One region of the Saccharothrix stipae genome, then DNA from elsewhere that is predicted to be linked to it. Evidence: riboswitches for the same ligand, from Rfam matches in the RefSeq annotation. Region 1 holds a riboswitch; each other region holds the start of a gene.

Region 1 (10,376 bases):
CAGCCCGATAACCCTCCGTCACTTCACTCCCTCCCAAGTCATCACCTGTTAGCGTGACGCCGGTCGGGATTCGCCAGCCATATCCGGTGGACGCTGAGAGGAAGACGATGTCTCGACACCGCGCGCTGCGGACGAAGGTGCGGCGCGGCATCGCGACGTGGCCCGTGGCCATCGTCGGCCTGGTCGTCCTGCTGGTGCTCGGGTGGCTCGGTTGGAGCTGGGTCGGCGGCATCGTGGAACGCCGGGCCGCGGCCCAGGCGGGTGACTGCAACGAGGGCGAGGCGCTGCTCCGGGTCGCCGCGACGCCCAGCGTCGCCGAGGCTGTCAAGCAGGTCGCCGAGGCGTGGAGCAGGCAGCGGCCCGTCGTCTACGACCACTGCATCCGGGTCGAGGTCGGGTCCATCGACTCCGAGGTCGTGCTCCAGGGCCTCACCCAGGGCTGGAACACCGCCGACATCGGCGAACGCCCGCACGCGTGGATCACCGACTCGATGCTGTGGGCCAACCGGCTCGGCGCGCAGAACGCGACCCTGCTCGGCGCGGCGCCCGAGTCGATCGCGGCCAGCCCCGTGCTGCTCGCCCTGCACCAGGACGCGGCGCAGGCGGTGCAGGCCGGCGCCGGGTTCCGCTGGACCGACCTGCCCGACCTGACCGGCGCGGCGGACGGCTGGAGCCGGTTCGGGCACCCCGAGTGGGGCCGGTTCAAGGTCGCCATGCCCGACCCGGCGACGAACGCGGCCACCGCGATGGCCGTGCAGTCGGCCCTGGCCGGCGCGAGCCCCGAGGGCAAGGGCCCGGTCACCACCGAGATGCTCGCGCTGGAACCGGTGAAGAGCACGATGAGCAGGCTGGCGTCGTCCAAGCCGGAGCAGACCCCCGCGAGCACGTGGGAGGCGCTGAACCTGCTCGCCGACGACGGCGCGGTGAACGCGGCCGGGTTCAGCGCGGTGCCGGTGTTCGAGGTGGACCTGTACCGGCACAACACCGGCAAGGACAGCGGCGCGCCGCTCGCGCAGCCCCTGTACGGGGTCGCGGCGGGTGGGCCGACGCCGATCGCGGACTTCCCGTTCGTGCCGCTGGCGGGCGACTGGGTCGGCGAGGCCCAGGTGCGCGCGTCGCAGGCGTTCCGGGAGTTCCTCCGCGAGGCCGACCAGCAGAAGATCCTGGCCGGCGCGGGCCTGCGGGTCGACGCCACCAGCGAGCGGCCCAAGCCGTCGCCCGGCCTGCGCTGGCCCGCCGTGACCGACACGCTCACGCCCGCCGACGCCAACACCACCCAGCAGATCTCCGCCGCCTGGGCGACCGCCGATGACGGCCAGGTCGTCACCGTGCTGGTGGACACGTCGAAGTCGATGGAGGAACCCGGCGGCGACGGTCGCAGCCGGATGGACTGGGTGAAGCAGGCGCTGTCCGGGCAGGTCAACCGGTCGGTGTCGGGGTCGCTCGGGCTGTGGGAGTTCTCCCGCCAGCTCGACGGCGACAAGCCGTACCGGCAGCTCGTGGCCACCGGCCCGGTCGCCGCGCAGCGGCAGGCGCTGCTGGACGGCGTGGCCGAGCTGGAACCGCGGAGCGCGACCCAGCTCTACACTAGCGTGCTCGCGCTGTACGAGCGGATGCTGGCCGACCACCAGGACGGCAAGCGCAACCGGATCGTGGTGCTCACCGACGGCGTGAACGACGGCGGGCTCACGTTCCAGGAGCTCACCTCCCGGCTGGCGTCGGTCAAGCAGGCCGGCAAGGACATCGCGATCAGCGTCATCGCGATCGGCCCCGACCCGGAACGCGCGCCGCTGTCCGAGCTGGCCCGCTCCACCGGCGGCACGCTGTCGGTGGTCGAGGACGGTCGCGGCGTGGACGCCGCCCTCGGCCAGCTGCTGTCGGCCGACTAGACCGTCACCACGACCTTGCCGCGCGCGTGGCCGGCCGCCACGTGCTCGACCGCGCGCGCCGCGTCGCTCAACGGGTACGTGTGGCCGACCACGGTCCGCAGCTGCCCGGACTCCGCCAGGCGGGCCAGCTCCTCCAGGTCGGCGCGCGTGGTGCGGGCGAGCAGCGGCGCCATCCGGCGGCGGGTGAACGGCCGGATCACCTCGGCCTTGAGCCGGTGCCTGCCGCCGCCCAGCCACCGGCCGCCGTTGCCGCTGTTCGGCATGAGCACACCGGTGGGCGTGAGCAGGCGCAGCAGCGCGGCGAACGGGTGGTTCATGACGTGGTCGAGGATCGCGTCGTACCGCTCGGTGGTGCGGGTGAAGTCCTCCTGGGAGTAGTCCACGACGTGGTCCGCGCCCAGTTCCCGCACCAGGTCGACGTTGGTCGGGCCGCACACCGCGGTCACCTCGGCGCCGGTCGCCTTCGCGATCTGCACGGCGTACGTGCCGATCCCGCCGGACGAGCCGTTGATCAGCAGCCGCTGCCCCGCGGTGAGCCGTGCGGCGTCGCGCAGCATCTGCACCGCGGTGATCCCGGCCAGCGGCAGGCCCGCGGCCTCCTCGAACGTCATGCCGGCCGGCTTGGCGGCCAGCCGGTCCTCGTCGGCGCACGCGTACTCGGCGAACGTGGCCCGGCCCTCGCCGAACACCTCGTCACCGGGCTTGAACCGGGTGACCGCGCCGCCGACGGCCTCCACCACACCGGCCACGTCCGTGCCGGGGGTGGTGCGCTTGGGCGTGCGCAGCCCGAAACCCGCCAGCCGCAGCACGTACGGGGTGCCGGTCGAGATGAACCAGTCGGCGATGTTCACCCCCGCCGCGCGCACCCGCACCAGCACCTGCCGCTCACCGGGCTCCGGGCGGTCGAGCTCCCGGAACTCCAGCACGCCCGGGTCGCCGTACCTGTCCTGCACGATCGCCTTCATGGTCACTCCACCGTTCTGAGGATGTGTTCGACGGACGCGGTGCGGGTGCGCAGGTCGGCCAGGTCCGCGGCGGTGCGCTGCTGCACGTCCAGGGTGTTCTCGGCCAGCTGCTCGTAGCGGCGCACGAGTTGGCGCAACCCCTCGGCGCGCTCCGCGTCGAGCTTGGACTTGCGGGTCTCCAGGTAGCCGTTGATCAGGAACATCACGAACACCAGGGTCAGGAACAGCACGCCGACCGCGAACACCGCGGACGGCCAGGTCATCTGGTCGAGGTTCATCGCGAACCCTCCTCTCGGGCCGGACCGCGTGACGAGTCCGTTGTGGTCAGGGTGGCGGCGGCCGCGGCGAGCACCGCCGGGGTCAACCGCAGGTCGAAGTCCGCGACCTCGAAGTACTTCATGGCCTTGCCGTCCTCCGACAGCTCCAGGCTGCCGACGACCAGCCCGGCCGCCTCCAGCCGTTGCAGGTGCATGTGCAGCAGCGGCCTGCTCACCCCGATGACGCGGGCGAGGTGGCTCACGTAGTCGCGACCGCCCGCCAGCGTCGCCACGATGCGCAGCCGCAGGGGGTTGGACAGCGCGGCCAGCACCTCGACCAGCTCGTCGCCGGTCGGCGAGGTGCCTGTCATGGCGCTCCTTCATGTGTAAGAACTTTCTTACACGTGTAACCGTAGCACATCACCGCTGGTAGACCGCGGCCATGGCGGCGATCCGGGCGATGACCCGTTCGCGCAGCTCCGGCGGCTCCAGCACGTCGACCTCGGGACCGAGGCGGAGCAGGTCGACCTCCGCGTGCTCCAGGGACTCGACCGGAACCCGGACGGTCGTCCACTCGCCCTCCGGCTCGACGTCCTTGAGCTCGCGGGCGGCGACGAGACCGAGCAGGACCTGAGCGCCGCGCAGCCCGTTCGGCGTCATCCGGACCGTCACCCGCATCGGGTACATCCGCTGCTCGAACCGCTCCGACCAGCCGGCCCAGTACTCGGCCAGGTCGAACCCGTCGGGCCGGTCGAACGACTCGTCCAACGCGGTCAGCTCCACCACCCGGGAGACCCGGTAGGTGCGCAGGCCGTCCGTGCGGGCGACGAGGTACCAGGTGCCCGCCTTGAGCACGAGCCCGAGCGGCTCGACCGTCCGCTCCACCTCGACCTGCGCCCACCGCACGTACCGCACGCGCAGGCGTCGTTGCTGCCACACGGCCTCCGCGATCGCGGCCACGTGCGGCGTGCCCTCGTTGCCGCGGAACCAGCCCGGCGCGTCCAGGTGGAACCTCTCCCGCACCCGCGCGGCCCGCGACCGCAGCTCCGGCGGGAGGGCGGCGAGCACCTTGAGCTGGGCCGCCGCCACCACCGCGCCCAGCCCGAGCTCGGCCGCCGGGCCCGGCATCCCGGCCAGGAACAGCGAGTCGGCCTCCTCGGTGGTCAGCCCGGTGAGCCGGGTGCGGTACCCGTCGACCAGCCGGTAGCCGCCCGCCGGGCCGCGGTCGGCGTACACCGGGACGCCCGACGCGCCGAGCGCCTCGACGTCGCGGTAGACGGTGCGGACGGAGACCTCCAGCTCGTCGGCCAACTCCTGCGCCGTCATCCGGCCGCGCGACTGGAGCAGGAGGAGCAGGGACAACAACCGGCTGGCGCGCATGACGCCATCCTGACAGGAGCTGTCAGGTACGCACGGCAAGCTCCTGGTCCATGACCACCGCACATGCCATCGCCGAGATGAAGAGCTGGGACGAGCACACGTGGGAAGGCCGGCGCTACGACGAGGTCACCGGTCCGAAGCAGACGGTGGGCGGCATGACGACCGCCTACACCGGTGAGCTGGAGGCGTTGGGCGACATGCGTTTCGTCATGTCCTACCCGGACGACGACTCCTGCGTCTCCACGGGCTACGAGGTCGTGACCGGCACCCTGGAGGGCCGCGAGGGCGGCTTCGTCCTGCACCACACCGGCGGTTTCCGCGACGGTGTCGCGGACGCCACCTTCACCGTCGTCTCGGCGACCGGTGACCTGGCGGGCCTCACCGGCCACGGCCGCATCACGTGGGCGCAGGGCGAACCGGGGCGATTCGAGCTGGACTACGAGCTGCCCCGACCCGGCACCGCCCCACGATCGGGTGACGAAGGGTGATCGTCCCGCGGCTCGTGCCGGGCTGACCCACCCCGACGCGGAGCGCCGGCCGCGACACGCGCGGCCGGCGCCCGGTGCCGTGCTATCAGCCGCCGTAAGCGGAGATCGGCGGGCAGGAGCAGACCAGGTTGCGGTCGCCCTTGGCGCCGTCGATCCGGCGCACCGGCGGCCAGATCTTCGGCGCCGCCGTGCCCGCCGGGAACACCGCCACCTCGCGGCTGTACGGGTGGTTCCACTCCGTCGCGATCGACGCCGCCGTGTGCGGCGCGTTGCGCAGCGGGTTGTCGTCCGCCGGCCACTCGCCCGAACCGACGCGGTCGATCTCGTGCCGGATCGCGATCATCGCGTCGATGAACCGGTCGATCTCCGCCAGGTCCTCGCTCTCCGTCGGCTCCACCATGAGCGTGCCCGCCACCGGGAACGACATGGTCGGCGCGTGCAAGCCGTAGTCGGCCAACCGCTTCGCCACGTCGTCCACCGTCACACCGGTCGCCTTGGTGATCGGCCGCAGGTCGAGGATGCACTCGTGGGCCACGAAACCGCCCTCGCCGGTGTAGAGCACAGGGAAGTGCTCGTCCAGCCGCCGCGCCACGTAGTTCGCCGCCGCCACCGCCGTCAACGTCGCCCGCCGCAGGCCGTCCGCGCCCATCATCCGCACGTACGCCCACGAGATCGGCAGGATCGACGCCGAACCCCACGGCGCGGCGCTGATCGGCCCGACACCGGTCGCCGGGCCGGCCGCCGGCTGCAACGGGTGGTTGGGCAGGAACGGCGCCAGGTGCGACCGCACGCCGATCGGCCCGACACCGGGACCACCGCCGCCGTGCGGGATGCAGAACGTCTTGTGCAGGTTCAGGTGCGACACGTCCGACCCGAACTTGCCGTACTGCGCGAGCCCGATCAACGCGTTGAGGTTCGCGCCGTCGACGTACACCTGGCCGCCCGCGTCGTGCACCAACCCGCACACCTCGCGCACGGTGTCCTCGTACACCCCGTGCGTGGACGGGTAGGTGATCATGATCGCGGCCAGCGAGTCGCGGTGCGCGTCGATGGTCGACCGCAGGTGCTCGACGTCCACGTTGCCGTGGTCGTCGCACTTGACGACCACGACGCGCATCCCGGCCATCACGGCGGACGCGGCGTTGGTGCCGTGCGCGCTGGACGGGATCAGGCACACGTCGCGGTGCGCGTCGCCGTTGGCGCGGTGGTAGGCGCGGATCGCGAGCAGGCCCGCGAACTCGCCCTGGCTGCCCGCGTTGGGCTGCAACGACACCGCGTCGTACCCGGTGATCTCGGCCATCCACCGCTCCAGGTCACCGACGATCTCCAGCAGCCCCTCGGCGTCGGACGAGGGCGCGAACGGGTGCAGGTCGGCGAACTCCGGCCACGTGATCGGCTCCATCTCGGCCGTGGCGTTGAGCTTCATCGTGCACGAGCCCAGCGGGATCATGCTGCGGTCCAGCGCCACGTCCTTGTCCGACAGTGCCCGCAGGTAGCGCAGCAACGCGGTCTCGGAGCGGTGCGCGTGGAACACCGGGTGGGTCAGGTAGTCGCTGGTGCGGCGCAGGTCGGCGGGGATGCCGTCGGCGGTGTCGGCGTCCAGCCCGTCCACGTCGGAGACGGTCACGCCGAACGCCTTCCACACCAGTTCCAGGTGGTCGCGCGTGGTGGTCTCGTCGCACGCGATCGACACCACGTCGGCGTCGACCTGCCAGAGGTTCACGCCGAGGTCGCGCGCGGCGGACACGACGTCGGCGGCCCGGCCCTCGACCCGCGCGCGCACGGTGTCGAAGAACTCGCCGTGCACGATCTCGACGCCGCCCTCCAACAGGCCCGCGGCCAGCACGGTCGCCATCCGGTGGGCGCGGGTCGCGATCGCCTTCAGCCCCTCCGGACCGTGGTACACCGCGTACATCGAGGCGATCACCGCGAGCAGCACCTGCGCGGTGCAGATGTTGCTGGTCGCCTTCTCCCGGCGGATGTGCTGCTCGCGCGTCTGCAACGCGAGGCGGTAGGCCAGGGAGCCGTCCGCGTCGACGGACACGCCGACGAGCCGTCCGGGCAGCTGCCGCTCCAGGCCCTGGCGCACCGCCATGTAACCGGCGTGCGGCCCGCCGAACCCGATCGGCACGCCGAACCGCTGGGTCGTGCCCACGACGACGTCCGCGCCGATCTCGCCGGGCGGGCGCAGCAGCGTCAACGACAGCAGGTCGGCCGCGACCACGGCCATCGCGCCGGCCTTGTGGATCTCCTCGATCACGGCCTCGTGGTCGCGGACCACGCCGGACGCGCCGGGGTAGGACAGCAGCACGCCGAAGAAGTCGCCGCCGAGCCCGAGCCCCTCGATGCCCTGCGACAGGTCGGCGGTGACGATCTCGATGCCCAGCGGCTCGGCGCGGGTCTCGATGACGGCCAGCGTCTGCGGCAGCGTGTCCGCGTCCACCACGAACTTGCCCGACTTGGCCCGGCCCGCGCGGCGGACCAGCGTCATGGCCTCCGCGGCGGCGGTGGACTCGTCCAGCATCGAGGCGTTGGCCAGCGGCAGGCCGGTCAGGTCGCCGACCATCGTCTGGAAGTTGAGCAGGGCTTCGAGGCGGCCCTGGGAGATCTCCGGCTGGTACGGCGTGTACGCGGTGTACCAGGCGGGGCTCTCCAGCACGTTGCGGCGGATCACCGGCGGCGTGGTGGTGCCGTAGTAGCCGAGCCCGATCATCTGCGTCATCGGGCGGTTGCGCGCGGCCAGGGCGCGCAGCTCGGCCAGCGACTCGGTCTCGGTGGCGGGCGCGGGCAGGTCCAGCACCAGGTCGCGCTCGCGGATCGACCCGGGGACGGCGTGCTGCGCCAGTTCCTCCAGGGAGCCGACACCGATGACGTCGAGGATGCGGGCCAGCTCCGCGGGCCGCGGGCCCACGTGCCGGTCGGCGAACGGGGTGCCGTGCTCGAGTGCGGCGAGGGGGATGCGGTCCTGCGTCATCGGGGCTGCCTCCAGGGCTCCGGACAGACTTCTGCCGTTGCCCTCCCCCTCTGTCTTCTGCCCGTCGGCGGGCGCCTGAGAGCTTCACCCGGCTGTCGGGCTTGCACCGTCGGCGGGGTCGGCCGGTGTGCCCGACCCGCTTTCCAGAGGCGTCTCACCCGCACGGTCCTTGCGCCTGAGAGGTTCCGGGGAGGATTTGCTCCTTCGGCGCCGAGACGGGCTCGGACTCTCCCGCACGGGATAAAGCGACTACGCGCGAAATCCTACCCGGCGGACGTGCCCTCGGTACCGCCGGCGCGACGTGGATCTCAGTGCGTCGCAGCCGGTCAGCCGGTCGTCGCGCTCAGCCGTCGCGCCCGGCCGTCGCGCCCGGGTCAGCCGATGGCCCGGGTGCGGCGGCGGCGGGACAGCTCGTCGTCGGCCGGTTCCACGATCTCGCCGCCATCGGCGCGTTCGGCGGGGAAGTCGTGGATCGTGCCGCTGATCTCCCGCATCGCACCGCTGACCGCGATGCCGAACACCCCCTGGCCGCCTTGCAGCAGGTCGACGACCTCCTCCGGCGAGGTGCACTCGTAGACCGTGGTGCCGTCGCTGAACAGCGTGATCCGGGCCAGGTCCTGCACGCCGCGACGGCGCAGGTGGTCGACCGCGGCCCGGATGTTCTGCAGCGAGACGCCGGTGTCCAGCAGTCTCTTGACGACCTTGAGGACCAGGATGTCCTTGAACGAGTAGAGCCGCTGGCTGCCTGAGCCGTGGGCACTCCTTATGGTCGGGTTGACCAACCCGGTGCGCGCCCAGTAGTCCAGCTGGCGGTAGGTGATGCCCGCGATCTGGCACGCGGCGGGGCCGCGGTACCCGACCAGCTCGTCCGGCAGCGAGGAGTCCGGGAACAGTTCACCCTGTTCTCCGGATCCGGCCCGGATGGGCGCTTCCTCGACCACGCCTGCCTCCCCTCGGTCCGGTCACGACGACCGGCGACCAACGTGAAGCCGCCGCGGTGTCCGAATCACACCGTGGCAATTCACCTGAGTTCGACGGTAAGACCGCCTAGGGGGCAGGTCAACGCGACGCGCTGGGCGTGTCTGACCTCAAGGTGAGGTTGAGGTTGAGAGAGTCGCCCGTTGTAAGCCATTCGGGTGACGTTTAGTGATCGTTTAGCTCAGCAACGTTGACGTTGTGTAACCCGAACACGCGACGCCTGAAAGTGGCATGCGGGGTTGATCCACAACGCACCGCACACGCCTACGGGAAGCCGTTCCCGGCCCGCGGCCGACGTCGCGACCCATCCCGGGTGTCGGGTCTTGTCAAGCACCCGACCCGCTTGTCCACCCTCGGCCGGCCGAAATTGTCGGTGCGTGCCGGCAAGATGAAAAACAGGGATCCCCTGGGCGGGGACCCCTGCGAAAGCACGGACGGGCCGAACGAACGGCCGAACGGGAACCGGCAGACCAGGACGAGCGGGAACCAGCGGCACCAGGCGCGGACGACGGCGGGGGCCAGGACGCGGACGACGGAGAGGTCAGGACGCGGACGACGGCAGGGGCCAAGACGCGGACGACGGCGCGACCCGCACCGCGCCGGGTAACGAACGTCGCCGGACCGCTGACTCGGGCGGGCACCGGCGAACGTGGGGGAACGACGAGACGGCCCGGACTACGTGTCCGCGCCGCGGAAGTCCTCCGGCGACACGGAGTCGAGGAACTCGCGGAACTTCTCGACCTCGTCCTCCTGCTCGTCCGGGATGATGAGACCGGCCTCCGCCAGCACCGACTCCTCGGCGTGGATCGGCACACCGATCCGCAACGCCAGCGCCACCGAGTCGCTCGGCCGCGCCGACACCCGGATGTCACCGTCGAACACGAGTTCCGCGAAGTACGTGCCCTCTTGCAGGTCGGTGATCCGCACCTGCTCCAACTGCCGGCCGAGCGCCCCGATGACGTCCTTGAGCAGGTCGTGCGTCAACGGCCGGGCAGGACGGACACCTTGCTGCTCCAACGCGATCGCCGTGGCCTCGACCGATCCGATCCAGATCGGCAGGTACCGTTCGCCCTCGGTTTCGCGCAGCAGCAGGATCGGCTGGTTGGCGGGCAGTTCCACCCGCACGCCGACGACGCGCATTTCGCTCATCGGGTCTCGCCTCCCTCAGCGCGCTGAAATTCTGGCGTCCCCGCTACCTAACGAGGATCCCCCACGTACAGTTTCGACGCTACCCGCCAAGCGGGCTCAGTGCGCAACCGCCCACCCGCTCTGCGATCACGATGCGGACACGCGTTCACCTCGGCGAAACGGGACGACCTGCGACGTCGCGCAGGCCCACCTTCACCAGCAGTGTGTGCAGGGTTACCGAGAGCGCCGCCAGCTCGCGCACGGCTTCGTCCACTCCGGCCCGGTCGCGCTGCCGGTGCCGCGCGCCGACGACCTGC
Region 2 (10,376 bases), on a different contig from region 1:
GTGGTGGGCGGCCTGGCGACGGTGTGGTGGTACCGCAGGCGCGGCGCGCGGGTGGGCATCGAGACGTCCACGCGGGGCTACCTCGGCGCGACGGCGATCGGCCTGAGCGGTCCGGTGGTCGGGTTGGTGCTGGAGAACCTGCCGTTCCGGTTCTACTCCGGCACGGGCGCCGGGCTGATCGTCCTGGCGGCGGCGACCGTGCTGTGGCACCGGGGCGCGCCGCGGGCGGTGACGTTGACGGCGGCCGTGCTCGGCACGGGGGTGCTCCAGCACGACCAGCCGGCGATCGCGCAGTTCATCGCGATCGGCCTGGGCCTGGTGGTGCTGGCGGCGCTGGAGCGCAGCACCCGGTTCACCACGATCACCGCCGCCTACCTCGTGGTGCTGTGCGTGTCGGCCGCGTTCACGCCGCTGGTGGTCGCCCAGCCCACCGCCTGGTCGCTGGGCAGCGTGGTCGTGCTGCCCGGGGCGGTGCTCCTCGTCGGCGGTCTGGTGGGCCTGCGGCGTGGCTGAGCACCCGACCGCGGCCCTGGACGACGTGGTGCACCAGCGGCACCGGCTGGGCATCCTCACCGTGGCGGCGGAGGCGAAGCGGGTCGGGTTCGGCTATTTGCGGTCCACTTTGGAGCTGACCGCGGGCAACCTGTCGCGGCACGTCGCCGTGCTGGAGCAGGCCGGTCTGGTGGCGGTGGAGAAGGGTTACGACGGCAAGCGGCCGCGGACGTGGATCGGCGTCACCCCGGCGGGACGCGCCGCGCTGGCGGTCGAGATGGCGGCCCTGCGTGCGCTGGTGGAGCGGCACGTAGCCTCGCAGGCATGAGCATCCACGACATCCCGCTGCACACCCTGTCCGGTGAGCCGTCGAGCCTGGGCGCGTTGGCGGGCAGGGCGTTGCTGGTGGTGAACGTCGCCTCGAAGTGCGGTTTGACGCCGCAGTACCAGGGCTTGGAGCGGCTGCACGAGCGGTACGCGGCGCAGGGGTTCTCCGTGGTCGGGTTCCCGTGCAACCAGTTCGCCGGGCAGGAGCCGGGCACGGCGGAGGAGATCGCCACGTTCTGCTCCACCACGTACGGCGTGACGTTCCCGCTGTTCGAGAAGGTCGAGGTGAACGGCCCGTCCCGGCACCCGCTGTACGCCGAGCTGACGGCGTTCGCCGACACCGACGGCGCGGCGGGCGACGTGCAGTGGAACTTCGAGAAGTTCCTGCTCGCCCCCTCCGGCGAGGTGGTCGCCCGGTTCCGGCCGGCCACCGAGCCGGAGGACGAGGCGGTCGTGAAGGCGATCGAGTCCGTGCTGCCGTAGTCCGTGTCCGGCGCGCGGGAGGCGGCCGACCGACCACCTCCCGCGCGCCGGGTCAGCACTCGATGACGTTCACGGCGAGCCCGCCGCGGGCCGTCTCCTTGTACTTGACCTTCATGTCCTTGCCCGTCTCACGCATGGTCTTGATGACCTTGTCCAGCGACACGAAGTGCGAACCGTCACCGCGCAACGCCATCCGCGCCGCCGTGATGGCCTTGATGGACGCCAACGCGTTGCGCTCGATGCACGGGATCTGCACCAGCCCGCCGATCGGGTCGCAGGTCAGCCCCAGGTTGTGCTCCATCGCGATCTCGGCGGCGTTCTCGACCTGCTCGGGCGTGCCGCCCATCACCTCGGCCAACCCGCCCGCGGCCATCGAGCAGGCCGAGCCGACCTCGCCCTGGCACCCCACCTCGGCGCCCGAGATCGACGCGTTCTCCTTGAACAGCACGCCGACCGCGCCCGCCGTCAGCAGGAACCGCACCACCCCGTCATCGGACGCACCGGGCACGAACCGCGTGTAGTAGTGCAACACCGCCGGCACGATGCCGGCCGCGCCGTTGGTCGGCGCGGTCACCACCCGACCGCCGGCCGCGTTCTCCTCGTTCACCGCCAACGCGAACAACGTCACCCAGTCCATCACCCGCAACGGGTCCGTGGCGTAGTGCTCGGCGGCCATCCGCTGCCGCATCTCGGCCGCGCGCCGCCGCACCTTCAGCCCGCCGGGCAGCACGCCGTCCACGGTGCAGCCGCGCTCGACGCACGCCTGCATCACGTCCCAGATGTGCAGCAGCCCCGAACGCACCGACGCCTCGTCACGCCAGGACAGCTCGTTGGCCAGCATGACCTCGCTGATCGACAACCCGGTCTCGCGGCACCGCGCCAACAGCTCGTCACCGGTGCGGAACGGGTGCGCCAGCGGCGTCTCGTCGGCCTTGATCCGGTCGGTGCCGGTGGCCGTGTCGTCCACCACGAACCCGCCGCCGACCGAGTAGTACACCGCCGAGTCGACCACGGCGTCACCCGAGTGGGCGGTGAAGCTCATGCCGTTGGGGTGCAACGGCAACGACTTCCGCCGGTGCATCACCAGGTCGGGGTCCTCGCGGAACGCGATCTCCCGCACGCCGCCCAGCCGCAACCGCCCGGTGGCGCGGATCTCCGCCAGCCGCCGCTCGGCCTCCGCCGGGTCGACCTCCTCCGGCCGGTGGCCCTCCAACCCGAGCAGCACCGCCTTAGGGCTGCCGTGCCCGTGCCCGGTCGCGCCGAGCGACCCGAACAGCTCCACGTGCACGCGGTCGACGGACCCCAGCACCGGCCGCAGCCGGTCGGCGAACATCATGGCCGCGCGCATCGGACCGACGGTGTGCGAACTCGACGGTCCGATCCCCACGGAGAACAGGTCGAACACGCTGATCGCCATGACGTCAGTCCCCGGTCAGTTCCGCGTACTTGGCGGCGGTCAGCAATCCGGTCGCGTCGGTCACGGCAACCTTGAACAGCCAGCCGGCGCCGTACGGGTCGTTGTTGATCAACGACGGGTCGTCGGCGGCCGCCGTGTTGACCTCCACCACCTCGCCGCTGACCGGCGCGTACAGGTCGCTCACCGACTTGGTCGACTCCAGTTCGCCGCACACCTCGCCGGACGTGACGACGGCACCGGGCGCGGGCAGCTCCACGAAGACGATGTCACCCAACGACTCCGCCGCGTACGACGTGATACCGACCGCCACGGGGTCCTGGGTACCCGGCGCCCAGTCCACCCACTCGTGCTCGGGCGTGTACAGCAGGTTGTCCGGAAAAGTCACGACAGCGCTCCCTTGGGCGAGGTCCGGATCCCCACTCTGTCCTGGGACCTGAGAGCTTCGCCGCGCCGGCCCGACGGCTGACCGTCGATCCGACCCGACTTGCACCGTGGGTGCGCGCCGAGGGCGCGCTTTCCAGAGTCGCCTCACCCGAGCGGTTCTCGCTGCCTGAGAGTGTGCGGGGGACTTGCTCCTTCGGCGCCCCGGCACGTTCACCGAGGTCTCTCCCGCGCGGGTTCCGGCGCTCATCCTGCGCCGCGGCCGATGTTCAGTTGGTGGCCCGAACGCTAGGTGCCGAGGTCGACGGGTGTCAACGCGACCGCCGACTTGTTCGATCCGCACAACTTGACACCGGTTGGTGGTGCCAGTGGCACGATGACACCGAAACCACGTTACCGGACCTTTGGTGTAACAACGGCCGAAGGAGCCCACCGTGCGGATCTCAGTTCCCCGCGAGATCAAGAACCACGAGTACCGCGTCGCGCTGACCCCGGCGGGCGCCCACGAGCTGACGCAGCGCGGTCACGACGTGGTGGTCGAGACCGGTGCGGGCCTCGGTTCGGCGATCACGGACGAGGAGTACCTGGCCGCCGGCGCCAAGGTGCTGGCGACCGGGGACGACGTGTGGGCCGAGGGCGACCTGGTGCTCAAGGTCAAGGAGCCGATCGCCGAGGAGTACCCGCGGCTGCGCAAGGGCCAGGTCCTGTTCACCTACCTGCACCTGGCCGCCGACCGACCGCTGACGCGGGCGTTGCTGGACTCCGGCACCACCGCGATCGCCTACGAGACCGTGCAGACCGCGAACGGCGCGCTGCCGCTGCTGGCGCCGATGTCCGAGGTCGCCGGCCGCCTCGCGCCGCAGGTGGGCGCGTTCTCGCTGATGAAGCCCTCCGGCGGCCGCGGCGTGCTGCCCGGCGGCGTGCCCGGTGTGCACCCGGCGCGCGTGGTGATCATCGGCGGCGGCGTGGCGGGCCTGAACGCGGCCGCGATCGCCGTCGGCATGGGCGCGGACGTGCAGATCCTGGACACCAACGTGGACCGGTTGCGCCACATCGACGCCCTCTACCAGGGCCGTCTGCGCACCGTGACGTCCAACCGCTACTCGGTCGAGCAGGCCGTGCGCGAGGCCGACCTGGTGATCGGCGCGGTGCTGGTGCCCGGCGCGAAGGCGCCCAAGCTCGTCAGCAACGAGCTGGTGGCCGACATGAAGCCCGGCTCGGTGCTGGTGGACATCGCGATCGACCAGGGCGGCTGCTTCGCCGACTCGCGGCCGACCACGCACGCCGACCCGACCTACCAGGTGCACGACTCGGTCTTCTACTGCGTGGCGAACATGCCCGGCGCGGTGCCGCGCACGTCGACCTACGCGTTGACCAACGTCACCCTGCCGCACGCCGTCGCGCTGGCCGACCAGGGCTGGGAAGCGGCGCTGCGCGCGGACGCGTCGCTGGCGCTCGGCCTGAACGCGCACGACGGCCTGCTGACCAACCTGCCGGTGGCGCAGGCCCACGGGATGACCCACACGCCGCTCGACCTCTGAGCCGACCGTCCGCACCACCGCGAAGGGCCCCGCTCACGTGCTGTGAGCGGGGCCCTTTGACGATAAGACGGCCCGCTCAACCAGCCTGGGGGTCACTGGGAGCGGGCCGCGTCACCAATCCTAGCCGGGAACACGGCGCCGTGCCCAGTGACCCCACCGATCCGGACGACTTTTCGCCCAGCGGTGGCGACTCGCCGTGTGCGAGCTCAAGCAAACGAGTGAATTCTCGTCGTAACAGGTAAGTCACGACGGCCCGGCGACCGATGGGAGGGCGGGAACTCCGCAGCTACGCAGCGGGGTCGTCCGCTCGCGCGGCGTCTGCCGCGCACCTGGCGATCGGAGCGCAGATGGCTGAGCCTGAGGGTTGGATCGACTGCCACGACCCGTTCGGACGGGACCGGTCGATGACCGTGCTCGTCGAGGAGGACCGGGTTCTGCTGGTCGCACCGCCGGGCGAGTCCGCCGTGATGTCGGTCACACAGACCCGCAAGTTGCACCGCCTCCTCGACCAAGCCGCCGACAGGATGTGAGGCCGCGTGGACGAGGCACTGCGGGCCGCCGTGCTGCGCCGGTTGGCGTTGCTGGACGAGGTGGCCGAGAGCGGTGAGGCGGACGCCCTCGTGCCGCTCGCGCGCTCCGAGATCCACCGCCTGGCCGACGGTTGGCGGCTGCTGTTGACCGTGCACCAACCGGATCCGGACGGCCGCTGCGGCGCGTGCCCCGGCATCCTGCGGCACCGGAAGTGGCCGTGCCAGGTGTGGACGATGGCCCACCAGCACCTCATCGGCGACGGCCTGCCGCACCGCGAACGCCGCCGCCCGCTGCGCACGCTGCGCCGTTCGACGGACGTGGAGACGACCACCGAGATACCGAGAGTCGCGTCGAAACCGCGACACGCCCTCCCCGAGTGATCCGCCTAGGGCAGGATGACGCCCGGTAGGAGTACTCGGGAGGGACGCGTGCACGACGGCACTGGCCGCATCGTGGTGCAGAACTTGACCAAGCAGTTCGGTCCGGTCGCAGCGGTGCAGAATCTCAGCTTCACGGTGGAACCCGGTTCGGTGACCGGTTTCCTCGGCCCCAACGGGGCGGGCAAGACGACGACGCTGCGCATGCTGCTCGGCCTGGTGACCCCGACCGCGGGCACCGGACTGATCAACGGCAGGCCGTTCAGCCACCTCGGCAACCCGGCGCGGGTGGTCGGCGCGGTGCTGGAGGCGCAGGGGTTCCACCCCAAGCGCACGGCGCGCAACCACCTGCTGGTCTACGCGGCCGCGATCGGCGTGCCGGACTCGCGCGCCGACCAGGTGCTCCAGCTCGTCGGCCTCGGCGCGGCGGGCGATCGCAAGGCGGGCGGGTTCTCGCTGGGCATGAAGCAGCGGTTGGCGCTGGCCACCGCGCTGCTGGGCGACCCGCAGATCCTGGTGCTCGACGAGCCGGCCAACGGGCTGGACCCGGAGGGCATCGCGTGGCTGCGGACGTTCCTGCAGTCCTACGCCCGCGGCGGGCGGACCGTGCTGATCTCCAGCCACCTGCTGGCCGAGGTCGAGCAGACCGTCGACCAGGTGGTCATCATCAGCCGCGGCCAGACGATGTACCACGGGCCGCTGGACCACCTGCGCGACCAGCAGCAGGCCAGGGTGCTCGTGCAGCCGTCCGACACGGGCGCGCTGGTCGCGGCGCTGCGCGAGGACGGCGTCGGCGCGATCGAGCAGCTGCCGGACGGCCGCATCGCGGTCAGCGGGGTGACCGCCAAGCAGGTCGCCGACATCGCGTTGAAGGCGGGCGTGTCGATCTACGGCATCCAGGAGGAGAAGGCCGACCTGGAGCGGCTGTTCTTCCAGCTCACCAACGGCCAGTACGCGGCGCCGGGCCAGTACGCGCAGCCGGTCGCCTACCAGCAGCCGGGCTACCAGCAGCCCTACCAGCAGCAGCCCGGCTACCAGACCCCGCCGCAGCCGTTCCAGCAGCAGCCGTACCAGCAGCAACCGCCGGCCGGCTACCCGCAGCAGTACCAACAGCCCCCGCAGGGCTACCAACCACCACCGCCGGGATCCCAGCCGCCGCCGCAGGACAACCCGTACGGTCCACAACAGGGTCAGGGCGGCCTGGGGGGCGGCGCGTGATGGGCAACCTGATCAAGTCGGAGTTCCGCAAGACCACCACCACGGGCCTGTGGTGGGGTCTGATGATCCCGACCGTGCTGCTGGCGTTCGGCTGGGCCCTGGGCACCGGCGCCATCTTCAAGACCGTCACGGACTTCATGAGCAGCTCCGAGGCCGAGGAGCTGACCACGCTGCTCGGCGTCGACGCGTCGCAGTGGCAGATGTCGGTGTTCGGGATCGCGCGCAGCATCAACGTGGCCACGATCTTCCCGATGATCTTCGGCGGCCTGGCGATCGCGAACGAGATCAACCGCAAGACGATCACCACCACGTTCCTCACCGCGCCGAACCGGGTCTCCGCGCTGACCGCGAAGATGATCGTCTACGTCCTGTGGGGCGCGATCTTCGGCATCGTGATCGTGGCGTCGGTGAGCATCGGCATCGCGATCACCTCGGACTCCGGCTCGCTGCCGGACGCCGGGGGGTGGCTCGCGCTGGCCGGTGTCGGCGTCCTGTCGTCGATCCTGATGACCATGTTCGGCGTCGGGGTCGGCGCGCTGATGACCAGCGTCGTGGGCACCACCGTGGTGCTGCTGCTCTACATGCTGATCGTGGAGAACGGCATCCAGCTGGTGCTGGCGTCACAGGGCCTGCCGGAGATCATCGGCTTCCTGCCCAACGGCGCGGTCAACGGCCTGACCGGCTCGGTGGCGTCGTCGCTGTTCGTGGCGAACGCGGGCGTGGTGCCGGAGGACCTGGTGGAGGGGCTGCGGGCCATCGGTGGCGCGCTGGGCGCGTTCGACTGGTGGTTGAGCGGCCTGATCTTCCTGGTGTGGACGGCCTTGTTCTTCCTCGGTGGCTGGGCCGCCACCCAGCGCAAGGACATCACCTGATCCAGTGATCTTGCACGCCTGACGAAGGCCGCCCCGAAGGTTCGGGGCGGCCTTCGTCACACCAGCCGGGGCAAAACTGTCGGTGACCCGACCTATGTTGGATCCCGTGACCCCTACCGACGGCTGGATCCGCAGGCTCGCCCGGGCGTGCTGGCAGCACCGCGCGCTCGTGGTGCTGTCGGTGCTGTCCGCCGTCGTGGGCGTCGGCCTCCAGGCCGTCGGCCCGCTGCTGATCAAGGTCGCGGTGGACGACGCCATGGCCGGCCGCACGGACCGCCTCACCTGGCTCGCGATCGTGCTGGTCGGGCTGGAGCTGCTGACCTTCGGCACGGCGTTCGTGCGCCGGTTCCTCGGCGGTCGGCTGGCCGTGGACGTGCAGCACGACCTGCGGCAGGCGGTGTTCGGCGCGGTGCAGCGGCTGGACGGGCCGAAGCAGGACGCGTTGCGCACCGGGCAGGTGGTGTCCCGCTCGATCACCGACCTCCAGCTGGTCAACAGCCTGCTGTCGATGACGCCGCTGGCGTTCGGCACGGTCGTGTTCGCGGTGGCGGCCATGGCGGCGATGTTCTGGCTGTCGCCGCTGCTGACCGTGATCGCGCTGGTGATCGTGCCCGCCGTCGGGGTGGTGGCCGCCCGCAGCAGGCTGACGCTGTTCCCGGCCACCTGGTCGGCGCAACAACGCGCGGCCGACGTGGCGCAGCACGTCGAGGAGACCGTCACCGGCGTGCGCGTGGTCAAGGGCTTCGGCCAGGAGGCGCGCGAGGTCGCCCGCCTGGAGACCCGGGCGAAGCACCTGTTCGCCGAGCGGATGCGCGCGGCCCGCCTGACCGCCCGCCCGTCGGCGACGCTGAACTCCCTGCCCTACCTCGGCCAGGTGGCCGTCCTGGCGCTGGGCGGGTGGATGGCCCTGCGCGGCGAGGTCACCCTCGGCACGTTCCTGGCGTTCGCGACCTACGTGGCCACCCTGGTCGGCCCGACGCGGCTGCTGGCGAGCCTGATGGTGACCGCCCAGCTGGCCCGCGCGGGCGTGGAGCGGGTGTACGAGCTGATCGACTCGCAGCCCTCGGTCGTGGAGGGCGACCGCGACGTGCCGGCCGGCCCGGTGGCCGTGGAGCTGCGTGACGTGACGTTCGGGTACACGCGCAGCGAGCCGGTGCTGTCCGGCGTGTCCCTGCGGGTGGAACCGGGCGAGACCCTCGCGGTCGTCGGCACCGCGGGCTCGGGCAAGTCCACCGTCTCGCTCCTGCTCCCCAGGTTCTACGACGTCCACGAGGGCGCGGTCCGCGTGGGCGGCGTGGACGTCCGCGACCTGCGCCTGACCTCACTGCGCCAGACCGTCGGCACCGTGTTCGAGGAGGCGTTCCTCTTCTCCGACACCGTCCGCGCGAACATCGCCTACGGCCTGCCGGACGCCTCCGACGACCAGGTCCGAGCGGCGGCGCGGGCCGCCGAGGCGCACGAGTTCATCGAAGCCCTGCCCCGCGGCTACGACACCGTCGTGGGCGAGCGGGGCCTCACGCTCTCCGGTGGTCAACGCCAACGCGTGGCCCTGGCCCGCGCCCTGCTCTCCGACCCCCGCGTGCTGGTCCTGGACGACGCGACCTCCGCCGTGGACAACGCCACCGAGGCCGCCATCCACCGCACCCTGGCCGCCGTGACCGCCGAGCGCACCACCCTCCTGATCGCGCACCGCAGGTCGTCCCTCACCCTCGCCGACCGCATCGCCGTGCTCGACGCGGGCCGGGTCGTGGACATCGGCACGGACGCCGAACTGCGACAACGCTGCCGCCTCTACCGCGAGCTCCTGGCCGGCCCCGGTGAGGCGATCGAACAGGTCGACCCCCGTGCCGACGCCCGACTGGAACCGGGCCCGGACGGCACCACCCCCGACCTCTGGCCCGCGTCCGACGAGGACGAACTGGTCGTGCGCGCGGCCAACCGCGCCGTGGACGCCGCCAAGGGCACCCGAGGAGGCGGCAGCACGTCGGCACTGGTGGGCGGCACCCCGCCGACCCCGGACCTGATGGCCCGCGTCCACGCCCTGCCGCCCGCGCGCGACGTGCCGACCCTGGACGGCGAGGACCCACGCGCCCCCGACCCGGGCTTCCGCCTCCGCACCCTGCTCCGCCCGGTCCGCTGGGCGATGCTGGGCGTGGCCGGCCTGCTGCTGATCGACACCGCACTGGCCGTCACCTCGCCGAACCTCGTCCGCTTGGGCATCGACAAGGGCGTGGTCGGCGGCCAGGTCGGCTGGCTGTGGACGGCCGTGGCGATCAGCTTCGCCCTGGTCCTGCTGGGCTGGGCGGCCGCGGCCGCGGGCACCGTGGTGACCTCCAGGCTCGGCGAGCGCCTGCTCTACCTGTTGCGCGTGCGCAGTTACGCCCACCTGCAACGACTGGGGCTGGACTACTACGAGCGCGAGATGGCCGGCCGGATCATGACCCGGATGACCACCGACGTGGACGCCCTGTCGAGCTTCCTCCAGACGGGCCTGACCACGTTCGCGATCAGCGTGCTGACGGTGGTCGGCATCGCCGTCGCCCTGGTGGCCACCGACCCGGGCTTGGCCCTGGTGGCGCTGGCCGTCCTGCCGATCCTCCTCATCGCGACGGTGATCTTCCAACGCCTCTCCTCCGCCGCGTACGCGGAGGCGCGCGAACGCGTCAGCGCGGTCAACGCCGATCTCCAGGAGAACGTCTCGGGCCTGCGCGTCTCCCAGGCGTACACGCGGGAGGCG
Region 3 (10,376 bases), on a different contig from region 1:
TGGTGCAGCCCAACGGCAAGCGCAACATCGAGTGCCTCCCACCGGGGGTGACCGCTCCCGCCGCCTAGTCGACCCGGGTGGTCCACTGTGGAACGCCCTGATCCCCCGGCCTGGGGTTGGCCGGGGGATCAGGGCGTTGCGCAGCGGGGCGTCAGCCGACGCCCACGACCGTCACAGCGTGGGGTACAGCGGGTGCTTGGCGGCCAGCACCTCGACCCGCGATCGCAGCTCCGCCAGGTCGGGCGAGGGCTGCAACGCCGCCGCGATGACGTCCGACACCTCGGCGAAGTCCGCCGCGCCGAACCCGCGGGTGGCCAGCGCGGGCGTGCCGATCCGCAGGCCGGAGGTCACCATCGGCGGCCGCGGGTCGTTCGGCACCGCGTTGCGGTTGACCGTGATGCCCACCTCGTGCAACCGGTCCTCGGCCTGCTTGCCGTCCAGTTCGGACGCCACCAGGTCGACCAGCACGAGGTGCACGTCCGTGCCGCCGGTGAGCACCTTCACCCCGGCCGCGGCCGCGTCGGGCCGCGACAGCCGGTCGGCGAGGATCTTCGCGCCCTCGACCGTGCGCCGCTGCCGGTCGGCGAACTCGGGCGACGCGGCGTGCTTGAACGCCACCGCCTTGCCCGCGATCACGTGCTCCAGCGGACCGCCCTGCTGACCGGGGAACACCGCCGAGTTGATCTTCTTCGCGAGTTCGGCGGTGTTGGTCAGGATCACCCCGCCGCGCGGGCCGCCGAGCGTCTTGTGCGTGGTCGTCGTCACGACGTGCGCGTGCGGCACCGGGCTCGGGTGCAGACCCGTCGCCACGAGGCCGGCGAAGTGCGCCATGTCCACCATCAGGTACGCGTCCACCGAGTCGGCGATCCGGCGGAACTCGGCGAAGTCGAGCTGACGCGGGTAGGCCGACCAGCCGGCCACGATCAGCTTCGGCTTGTGCTCCAGCGCCAGCCGCTCGACCTCGGCCATGTCGACCCGGCCGTCGGACTCCGACACGTGGTAGGGCACCACGTTGTAGAGCTTGCCGGAGAAGTTGATCCGCATCCCGTGGGTGAGGTGGCCGCCGTGCGCGAGGTCCAGGCCCAGGATCGTGTCGCCCGGCTGGAGCAGGGCGAACATCGCGCACGCGTTGGCCTGCGCGCCCGAGTGCGGCTGCACGTTCGCGAAACCCGCGCCGAACAGGGCCTTGACCCGCTCGATCGCCAGCCGCTCGATCACGTCGACGTTCTCGCAGCCGCCGTAGTAGCGCCGGCCCGGGTAGCCCTCGGCGTACTTGTTCGTCAGCACCGACCCCTGCGCCTGGAGCACCGACACCGGCGTGAAGTTCTCCGAGGCGATCATCTCCAGCGTGCTCTGCTGCCGGTCGAGCTCGGCGGCGACGGCGTTCGCGACCTCCGGGTCGAACTCCGCGAGGGAGGTGTTGAAGTGCTCGGACATGTGTGTGGGTCTCCCTTACGAGGTGCGCTTGTAGAAGGGCAGTGCGACGACTTCGACCGGCTCGTGCTTGCCCCGGACGTCCACCGACAGCGCCGTGCCGGGCTCGGTGTTGCCGACGGCCACGTACGCCATCGCCACCGAGTACCCCAGGGTCGGCGACAACGCGCCGCTGGTCACCTCGCCGATCGGGTCGCCCGCCGCGTCCAGCACCGGGTAGCCGTGCCGGGGTGCGCGGCGCGAGGTGGTCTTGAGGCCGACGAGCACCTGGTCCACGCCCTGCTCGGACACGGCGGCCAGGGCGTCGCGGCCGACGAAGTCGCCCGGCTTGTCCAGCTTCACCACCCGGCCGAGGTTCGCGTGGAACGGCGTGCGGTCGCGGCCGAGTTCGTTGCCGTACAGCGGCATGCCCGCCTCCAGCCGCAGCGTGTCGCGGCAGCCGAGGCCGGCGGGCCTGAGGTCGTGCGGTGCGCCCGCCTCCAGCAGGGCCTGCCACACGTGCGCGGCGTCGTCCGGCGCGACGAACAGCTCGAAGCCGTCCTCGCCGGTGTAGCCGGTGCGGGCGAGCAGGACCGGCTTGCCCGCCACCTCGGTCGGGTACGACGCGTAGTACTTGACCGCGCCCAGGTCGGTGGGCGTGAGGCCGGCGAGGATGGCGGTGGCCCTCGGCCCCTGCACGGCCAGCAGCGCGTAGTCGGTCGAGGCGTCCTCGACGGTGGTGTCGAAGCCCTTCGCGCGCTCGACCAGCGCCTCGTGCACGACGGCGGCGTTGGAGGCGTTGGCCACGACGAGGTACTCGACCTCGCCCGTGCGGTAGACGATGAGGTCGTCGACGACGCCGCCGTCGGCCTCGCAGATCATCGTGTAGCGGGCGCGGCCGACGCCGATCGCGGACGCGTGGCCGACCAGCGCGTGGTCCAGCGCGGCGCCCGCCTCCGGGCCGGTGAGCCGGATCTCACCCATGTGGGTCAGGTCGAACAGGCCCGCCGACGTGCGCACCGCGTGGTGCTCGGCCAGCTCGCTGTCGTAGCGCAGCGGCATCCGCCAGCCCGCGAAGTCGGTGAACATGGCCCCCAGCGCCTCGTGCTCGGCGTGCAGGGGCGTGCGGCGGCTTTCCATCAGGCGGAGACCTCCCTGGGTGCGGGCGTGCCCGCGCGCCGACCGGTCGGGTCGGCCGCGGGCACGTCCGGGAACTTCACGGTCGAAAGGATGACACGGTCCACCGGAGACTCCTCGTCGAGTGAGCCTCCCCCTCTGCCATGAGCCTGAGAGCTTCGCCACCGGGTGAGGGCGGCTTGCACCGTGGGCGAGGCGCAGCGGGTGCGCCTGCTTTCCAGAGTTGCCTTCGTCGGGCGGTACCTGTGCCTGAGAGATTCCGGGGAGGAGTTGCTCCTTCGGCGCCCTGGTGGGGGACTCTCCCGCGCGACATCGACGGCCGTGTTCAGTTGGTACCGCCAGACGCTAGGGGTGCGCGGCGGACGGGGTCAACCCCGGTCACAGGCTCTTCTCGGCCCGGACGCTCTCGACCACCCTGCGCTCGGCGTAGAACGACACGAACGGGATCGTGCCGGCGAGCAGCACCAGGGCGGTGCCCTTGATCGACCAGCGCGCCTTGAGCGCCAGGTCGACGGTGAGCACCAGGTACACCGCGTACAGGAAGCCGTGGACGGGGCCGACGACCTGCATCATGCCCTCGTTGCCGCCCGCGTACTTGGCGATCATCGCGACCACGAGCAGCAGCAGGCCGACACCGACCACGTAAGCCATGAACCGGAACCTGGTCAACGCGCCGCTCATCGCCCTACCTTCGTTCACCGCTGGTCCCGCGCGTGGAGTTCGGCGAGCATGCGGTTGTAGGCCGCGAGCTCTTCGTCCTCGTCGTCCGGCGCGGGCGCTCTGACGGGCTCAACGGTAACGACCGGCCGCGGCGGCGCGGCCACCGGCTCCGGCACGGCGCCGTCGGCGGCCTCGGCCTTGCGGCGCGCGTCCAGCCTGCGGATGCGCCACACCATGAACGCCGGGAAGAGGCCGAACAGCGGCCACTGGAAGACGTAACCCAGGTTCTGGAACGTGCCGCCGGCCTCGGAGAACCGCTCCCACTGCCAGTAGGCCAGGCCGCAGCACACGACCAGTGACGCCAGGCAGACGGCCGCGATCGCGAGCCGCTTGGGAGTGATGAGGCCTTGCACGCCTCAAGAGTACTTCGTGCATCTCCCGGGGCTGGGGCTCCCCGCGCAGGAGCCCGCCCCTCACGGTGAGGGCCCCTCGACCACAGGAGCCCGCCCCGACTCGTCGGACCTAGGCGACGCCGTCCCGGCGTTGCCTCTGCAGCCTGGCCACGCACCAGGCCGCCGCACTACCCCGACGCAGGTGCTGGAGCACCGTCATCGGGCCGAGGCGACGACCGAGGTCGGCGGGCGTGAGCCCGGCCGCCCGGTAGTCCAGAGCGCGCTGGTCCAGCGGGCTGATGCCCGCGTCCCACCACTGCTCCGCCTCGGACAGGTCGCCCACCAGCTGCCAGTAGCTGGCGGCGGCCGCGAGCAGAGCCTCGGGCACCTCGGGCGCCCGCTTCCGCATCGCCGTCACGTACGCCGGATCCGCGGACTCGACCTTCACCAGGCCGCGGGGACCGCCATTCGCCCGCTGCACGGGGATCCCCGGCGCGGACGGCGGGGCTTCCGCGAGCCACGCGTCCTTGATCCGGTTCACCTCCTGCAGCTCGGCGTCGTCCGAGCGCTCAGCCGCCCACTGCCGCAGCAGCTCGTCGACTCCGGAGTCCTCGACCATTCTGCCTCCTCGTCGGTCGAAGATCAGCCAATGCGACGCACCGTATTAGCGGGTACCGACAACCGCTAGACCCTGGATTGTCCAAAACCCTGTTACCAGGGCGTTATAGCCCTCATTCCACCCGTACGGTGCAACGTTCGAGGCGTGCGGTCACCGATCGTGACCGCATTGTGCGGAGTTCGACGAGGTCGGGCGGGCGTCTCAGGCGAAGAGGCTGCGGACGAAGGTGATGATGGACTCCGCGCCCGACTGGAGCCACCCGAGCGCGGTCCGCACCGCCTCGGCGGACTCGTTCGGCTGGGTGATCAGGAGGAACAGCACCAGCGCGACCGCCGCCAGCGTCACCACCTTCTTGACGTTCACTGATCGGTCTCCGTCCGTATCACAGGGCAGGGCGGCCGGGCGCCGCTCCGGGCGTGTCAACCGCCATGGTCCCCCATTCACCCGGATGATGACGATCGAACCCGCCGTCGTCGCCCGACCGGTCGCCCGATCGACCACGCAACCACGCCTGAGCAGGCCCTGGTGTCACCCGATCGGACGATCAAGGGGACCCATGGCCCCGCCGATCACCAAGGTACGGGCACTCGCCCACCCCCCTGGCACGAACACCGAGGTGCAGCGACACCGTCATACCTCCGCAGCCCATCACACGAATGCGCCGGCGTACGCACTGTGCGTGACAATGGCCGATGGCGGCTGCCACACATTTCCGGTCCCCCTTCAGGTGATTTCCCGCGCCCTTTTTCCGCCCGATCCGACGCGCCGGAAGCGGGTGGGGTTCAGCCGATCACCCCGGACCGCCGCAGCCCGGCGATCTCGTCCTCGCCCAACCCCAGCTCGCCCAGCACCTCGACGGTGTGCTCGCCCGCGGCGGGCGGCGGGCTCGGCGTCGCGGCGGGCGTCCGCTCGAACCGCGGCGCCGGCGCGGGCTGGGCCACCCCGCCGACCTCGACGAACGTCCCCCGACGCGCGTTGTGCGCGTACCCCGGCGCCTCGCCGGGGGCCAGCACCGGCGCCAGGCACGCGTCCGTGCCCTCCGCCAGCGCCGCCCACTCGTCCCGGGTGCGGGTGGCCACCGCCGCCGCGATGCGGGCCCGCAGCTCCGGCCAGTTCGCCGGGTCGTGCCGGGACGGCAGTCGTGCGTCGGCCAGCCCGAGCACGACCAGCAGCTCGGCGTAGAACTTCTCCTCCAACGCCCCGATGCCGACGAACCTGCCGTCGGCCGCCTCGTAGACGTCGTAGAACGGCGCCCCGCCGTCGAGCAGGTTCGTCCCGCGCCCGCCGGGCCACGCCCCGACCGACGACATCCCGTGCAGGAACGTCGTCAGCAGCGCGGCGCCGTCGACCATCGCCGCGTCCACCACCTGCCCGCGCCCGGACCGCTCCCGCTCGTACAGCGCCGCCAGCACGCCGATCGCCAGCAGCAGCCCGCCGCCGCCGAAGTCGCCGACGATGTTGAGCGGCACGGTCGGCGGCGCGCCGGCCCGGCCGATCGGCTCCAGCGCGCCCGCCACCGCGATGTAGGTGATGTCGTGCCCGGCGCGGTCGGCCAGCGGCCCGTCCTGGCCCCACCCGGTCATCCGCCCGTAGATCAGCCGCCGGTTGCGGGCCAGGCACTGCGCCGGGCCGATGCCCAGCCGTTCGGTCACGCCCGGCCGGAAGCCCTCGACCAGCACGTCGGACTCGCCGACCAGCTGGAGCACCAGCTCGGCGCCCTCGGGGCGGCGGATGTCCACGCCGATCGACCGCCGCCCGCGTCCCAGCACGGGCACCCCCGGGTCGCCCGCGCCGCCGACCCGGTCGACCCGCACCACCGACGCGCCGAGGTCGGCCAGCACCATGCAGCCGAACGGGCCGGGCGCGAGGCCGGCCAGCTCGACCACCTTCAGCCCCTCCAGCGGCCCCGGCACTAGAGCGACCTCGCGATGATTTCCTTCATGATCTCGTTCGTCCCGCCGTAGATCTTCTGCACGCGCGCGTCCGCCCACGCGCGCGCGATCGGGTACTCGGTCATGTAGCCGTAGCCCCCGAACAGCTGCACGCACTCGTCCACGACCTGGCACAGCCGCTCGGTGGCCCACCACTTGGCCATGGCCGCGGTGGGCACGTCGAGGCGGCCCGCCAGGTGGTCCTGCACGCACTCGTCCACGAAAGCCCTGGTCACCCGGGCCTCGGTGGCGCACTCGGCGAGCTTGAACCGGGTGTTCTGGAACTTGATCAGCTCCCGGCCGAACGCGGTGCGGTCCTTGACGTAGGCCAGGGTGAGCTCCACCGCCGCCTCGATGCCCGCCACCGACGCCACCGCGATGATCAGCCGTTCCTGCGGCAGCTGCTGCATCAGCTGGATGAACCCCTGGCCCTCGCTCGTGCCGAGCAGGTTCGCCGCGGGCACGCGGACGTCGTCGAGGAACAGCTCCGCGGTGTCCTGGCCCTTCATCCCGATCTTGTCCAGCACCCGGCCGCGGCGGAACCCCGCGGCCTGCGCGGTCTCGACGACCAGCAGCGAGATGCCCGTCGCGCCCTCGCCGGGGTCGGTCTTGGCGACCACGACCACCAGGTCGGCCTGCGCGCCGTTGGTGATGAACGTCTTCGAGCCCGACAGCAGGTACTCGTCGCCGCGCCGCAGCGCCCTGGTCTTGATGTTCTGCAGGTCCGAGCCGCCGCCGGGCTCGGACATGGCGATCGCGCCGACGTACTCGCCCGACGCCAGCTTCGGCAGCCAGCGCAGCTTCTGCTCCTCGGTGCCGTAGGCGTTGATGTAGTGGGCGACGATCCCGCTGTGCACGCTGTTGCCCCACGCGCTGTCCCCGCACCGCGCCTGTTCCTCCAGCAGCACGGCCTCGTGCGCGAACGTGCCGCCGCCACCGCCGTACTCCTCGGGGATGGACAGGCAGAGCAGGCCGAGCTCGCCGGCCTTGGTCCAGAAGTCCCGGTCCACCTGCTTCTGCGCGGCCCACCGCTCCTGGTGGGGGACCACCTCCCTCTCGAAGAACGTCCGGGCCAGCTTGCGCAGCTGGTCCAGGTCCTCGGTCATCCATGCGGAACGGCGAGTAGGCATACCCCGACGTTCCCACCGGTCGGGCCGCACCGCCATGACCGCAGCGCGTCAGGGTGAGGGTTGATGTTGAGCGGATCGGTCAGTGTCTGAAGGCCGCTGCTCCGCAGACGGCGGCTCGGTCGCCTGGAAGTCGCGACCTCGCGGGGCGGGGTGGGCCAGACTTGGGCCATGCGACTTCGGCGGCTGGGGCCCGAGGACTGGGCGACCTGGCGTGACATCCGGCTCACGGCGTTGAGCAGCGATCCCGAGGCGTTCGGCTCCACGTTGGCGTTGGAGCGGGAGTACGACGAGGCGCGGTGGCGGGACCTGTTGTCGCCGCGGCACGGGGTGAAGGTGGTGGCGGAGGACCCGGAGCCCATCGGGCTGGTGGCCGGTGTGCCGCACGAGGTTCACCCCGACGTGTTGTACCTGTACTCCATGTGGGTCATGCCGGAGTTCCGCCGGCGGGGCGTCGGCGAGGCGCTGGTCGGCGACGTGCTGGCGTGGGCCCGGGAGCACGGGTGGGCGCGGGTGCAGTTGCGAGTGTTCCGGGACAACCGGACGGCCCGGCGGCTGTACGCGCGGCTCGGTTTCGCGGGCGACGGCGAGATCATGGACCACCTCCTCACGCCGGTGAGCTAATAAGTCACCTCGCGCGGTCATGGGCAGGTCCGGGCGCGGTGCCTACCGTGGGGTACATGAGCGAAGCCTTGATCTTCGACGCGGTGCGCACACCGCGTGGCAGGGGGAAGCGCGGTTCGCTGCACAGCGTGAAGCCGATCACCCTGGCATCCGGGGTGCTCGCGGCGCTGGCGCGGCGCAACGACCTGGACACCTCCGCGGTGGACGACGTGGTGTTCGGCGTCGTGTCACCGGTCGGCGAGCAGGGCGCGGACATCGCCCGCACGGCGGTGCTGGCGGCCGGGTGGGACCTGCGGCCCGCGGGCGTGCAGCTCAACCGGTTCTGCGCGTCGGGCCTGGAGTCGGTGAACCTGGCCGCGGCCAAGGTCGCGTCCGGGTTCGAGGACCTGGTGGTGGCGGGCGGCGTCGAGTCGATGTCGCGGGTGCCGATGGGCTCGGACGGCGGCGCGTGGATGGCCGACCCGGAGACCAACATGGCGGTCAACTTCGTGCCGCAGGGCGTGAGCGCGGACCTCATCGCCACGCTGGAGGGCTTCAGCCGCGAGGACGTGGACGCGTTCGCGTTGCGCTCGCAGCAGCGGGCCACGTTGGCGCGGGACAAGGGCTACTTCGACCGCTCGCTGGTGGCCGTGGTCGACCAGAACGGCTCGGTCGTGCTCGACCACGACGAGGCGATCCGCCCGGAGACCACGTTGGAGGGCCTGGGCAAGCTCAAGCCGAGCTTCGGGTTCCACGGCGACCTGGGCTTCGACGCGGTGGCCATCGACCGCTACCCCACCGTCGAGCGCATCGACCACGTCCACACACCGGGCAACTCGTCGCAGATCGTGGACGGCGCGGCGGCGATGCTGATCGGCAACGCCCGCATCGGCCGGGAACTGGGCCTCACGCCCCGCGCGCGGATCATCGCGACCGCGATCATCGGCTCCGAGCCCACGATCATGCTGACCGGTCCCGCGCCGGCCGCGCGCAAGGCGTTGGACAAGGCCAGGCTGACCGTCGAGGACATCGACCTGTTCGAGATCAACGAGGCGTTCTCGTCGGTGGTGCTGAAGTTCCAGCGGGAGCTCGACCTGCCCGACGACAAGGTCAACGTCAACGGCGGCGCGATCGCGCTGGGCCACCCGCTCGGCGCGACCGGCTGCATGATCCTCGGCACGCTGCTCGACGAGCTGGAGCGCCGGGACCTGCGGCGGGGCCTGGCCACGCTGTGCGTGGGCGGCGGCATGGGCATCGCGACGATCATCGAGAGGGTCTGATGGCTATCCACTTCGAGCGGGACGACGAGGGGATCGTCACCCTCACGATGGACATGTCCGGCTCGGCGAACGTGATGAACGCCGAGTACCACCAGGATATGGGCGACGCGGTCGCGCGGCTGGAGGCGGAGCGCGACGACATCACCGGTGTGGTGCTGACGTCGGCCAAGAAGACGTTCTTCGCCGGCGGCGACCTGAACCTGCTGATCACGATCACGCCGGAGAACGCGGCCGAGGCGCTCGGGTTCCTGGAGGAGGTCAAGGGCCAGCTGCGGCGGTTGGAGCTGCTGGGCAAGCCGGTGGTCGCGGCGATCAACGGCAGCGCGCTGGGCGGTGGCCTGGAGATCGCGCTGGCGTGCCACCACCGGGTGGCGCTGGACGACGACCGGATCAAGCTCGGGCTGCCCGAGGCGACGCTCGGCCTGCTGCCCGGCGGTGGCGGCGTGACCCGGATGGTGCGGCTGCTGGGCGTGCAGCCCGCGTTGCCGCTGCTGATGGAGGGCAAGCAGCTGCGGCCGGCCCGGGCGTTGCAGGCCGGGATCGTGCACGAGCTGGCGTCGTCGCGCGACGAGCTGATCGCCAAGGCGAGGGCGTGGATCAAGGAGAACCCGGCGCCGCAGCAGCCCTGGGACAAGCCGGGGTACGCGGTGCCGGACGTGCGGCCGGGTGATCCGAACCTGTACGGGCTGCTGGCCGCCGCGCCCGCCGTGCTGCGGAAGAAGACGCACGGCGTGTACCCGGCGCCGGAGAAGGTCCTGGCCGCCGCGGTCGAGGGCGCGTTGGTGGACTTCGACACCGCGTTGCGGATCGAGGCGCGGTACTTCGTGGAGCTGGCGTCGGGCCAGGTCGCCAAGAACATGATCAACACCTTCTGGTTCCAGCTCAACGAGATCAACGCCGGTGGGTCGCGGCCGTCCGGGGTCGAGCGGTCGAAGGTGACCAAGGTGGGCGTGCTCGGCGCGGGCATGATGGGCGCGGGCATCGCCGAGGTCAGCGCGAAGGCCGGGATCGAGGTCGTGCTGAAGGACGTCACGCTGGAGGCCGCGCGACGTGGCGCCGGTGACGCGCCCGGCATCACGCCGACCGACTCCTACACCGACCTGGCGGGCTGCGACCTGGTCATCGAGGCGGTGTTCGAGAACCGGGAGCTGAAGAACGAGGTGCTGCCGGCGGCGGAGGCGGCCGTGCTGCCGGACGCGGTGATCGCGTCCAAC

Evidence for each region. A riboswitch is a leader RNA that binds a small molecule or an ion and turns the genes downstream of it on or off. The one in region 1 is predicted to bind glycine.
Region 2: it holds a riboswitch for glycine, as region 1 does, so the genes downstream of both, gcvH (glycine cleavage system protein GcvH) here and gcvP (aminomethyl-transferring glycine dehydrogenase) in region 1, are expected to answer to the same signal.
Region 3: it holds a riboswitch for glycine, as region 1 does, so the genes downstream of both, gcvT (glycine cleavage system aminomethyltransferase GcvT) here and gcvP (aminomethyl-transferring glycine dehydrogenase) in region 1, are expected to answer to the same signal.

Annotation. Positions count from the first base shown of each region.
Region 1 covers NZ_BAAGTN010000031.1:96,133-106,508, reverse strand. The annotation lists gene ACYVLT_RS38840 (3-methyladenine DNA glycosylase) at 1-11, shown strand, start outside; gene ACYVLT_RS38835 (substrate-binding domain-containing protein) at 108-1,889, shown strand; gene ACYVLT_RS38830 (NAD(P)-dependent alcohol dehydrogenase) at 1,886-2,854, opposite strand; gene ACYVLT_RS38825 (hypothetical protein) at 2,857-3,132, opposite strand; gene ACYVLT_RS38820 (ArsR/SmtB family transcription factor) at 3,129-3,482, opposite strand; gene ACYVLT_RS38815 (helix-turn-helix transcriptional regulator) at 3,532-4,491, opposite strand; gene ACYVLT_RS38810 (DUF3224 domain-containing protein) at 4,542-4,979, shown strand; gene gcvP (aminomethyl-transferring glycine dehydrogenase) at 5,065-7,953, opposite strand; glycine riboswitch at 8,107-8,197, opposite strand; gene ACYVLT_RS38800 (MerR family transcriptional regulator) at 8,328-8,894, opposite strand; gene ACYVLT_RS38795 (bifunctional nuclease family protein) at 9,607-10,080, opposite strand; gene ftsR (transcriptional regulator FtsR) at 10,226-10,376, opposite strand, start outside.
Region 2 covers NZ_BAAGTN010000008.1:335,742-346,117, reverse strand. The annotation lists gene ACYVLT_RS18440 (hypothetical protein) at 1-513, shown strand, start outside; gene ACYVLT_RS18435 (transcriptional regulator) at 506-820, shown strand; gene ACYVLT_RS18430 (glutathione peroxidase) at 817-1,302, shown strand; gene ACYVLT_RS18425 (L-serine ammonia-lyase) at 1,355-2,719, opposite strand; gene gcvH (glycine cleavage system protein GcvH) at 2,724-3,104, opposite strand; glycine riboswitch at 3,247-3,341, opposite strand; gene ald (alanine dehydrogenase) at 3,535-4,641, shown strand; gene ACYVLT_RS18410 (hypothetical protein) at 4,989-5,171, shown strand; gene ACYVLT_RS18405 (hypothetical protein) at 5,178-5,552, shown strand; gene ACYVLT_RS18400 (ABC transporter ATP-binding protein) at 5,601-6,767, shown strand; gene ACYVLT_RS18395 (ABC-2 transporter permease) at 6,767-7,639, shown strand; gene ACYVLT_RS18390 (ABC transporter ATP-binding protein) at 7,734-10,376, shown strand, end outside.
Region 3 covers NZ_BAAGTN010000008.1:1,109,000-1,119,375, reverse strand. The annotation lists gene ACYVLT_RS22100 (hypothetical protein) at 1-68, shown strand, start outside; gene glyA (serine hydroxymethyltransferase) at 172-1,437, opposite strand; gene gcvT (glycine cleavage system aminomethyltransferase GcvT) at 1,453-2,553, opposite strand; glycine riboswitch at 2,682-2,776, opposite strand; glycine riboswitch at 2,778-2,865, opposite strand; gene ACYVLT_RS22085 (DUF3817 domain-containing protein) at 2,929-3,231, opposite strand; gene ACYVLT_RS22080 (hypothetical protein) at 3,246-3,623, opposite strand; gene ACYVLT_RS22075 (helix-turn-helix transcriptional regulator) at 3,733-4,221, opposite strand; gene ACYVLT_RS22070 (hypothetical protein) at 4,423-4,584, opposite strand; gene ACYVLT_RS22065 (CaiB/BaiF CoA transferase family protein) at 5,004-6,134, opposite strand; gene ACYVLT_RS22060 (acyl-CoA dehydrogenase family protein) at 6,134-7,258, opposite strand; gene ACYVLT_RS22055 (GNAT family N-acetyltransferase) at 7,451-7,903, shown strand; gene ACYVLT_RS22050 (acetyl-CoA C-acetyltransferase) at 7,960-9,162, shown strand; gene ACYVLT_RS22045 (3-hydroxyacyl-CoA dehydrogenase NAD-binding domain-containing protein) at 9,162-10,376, shown strand, end outside.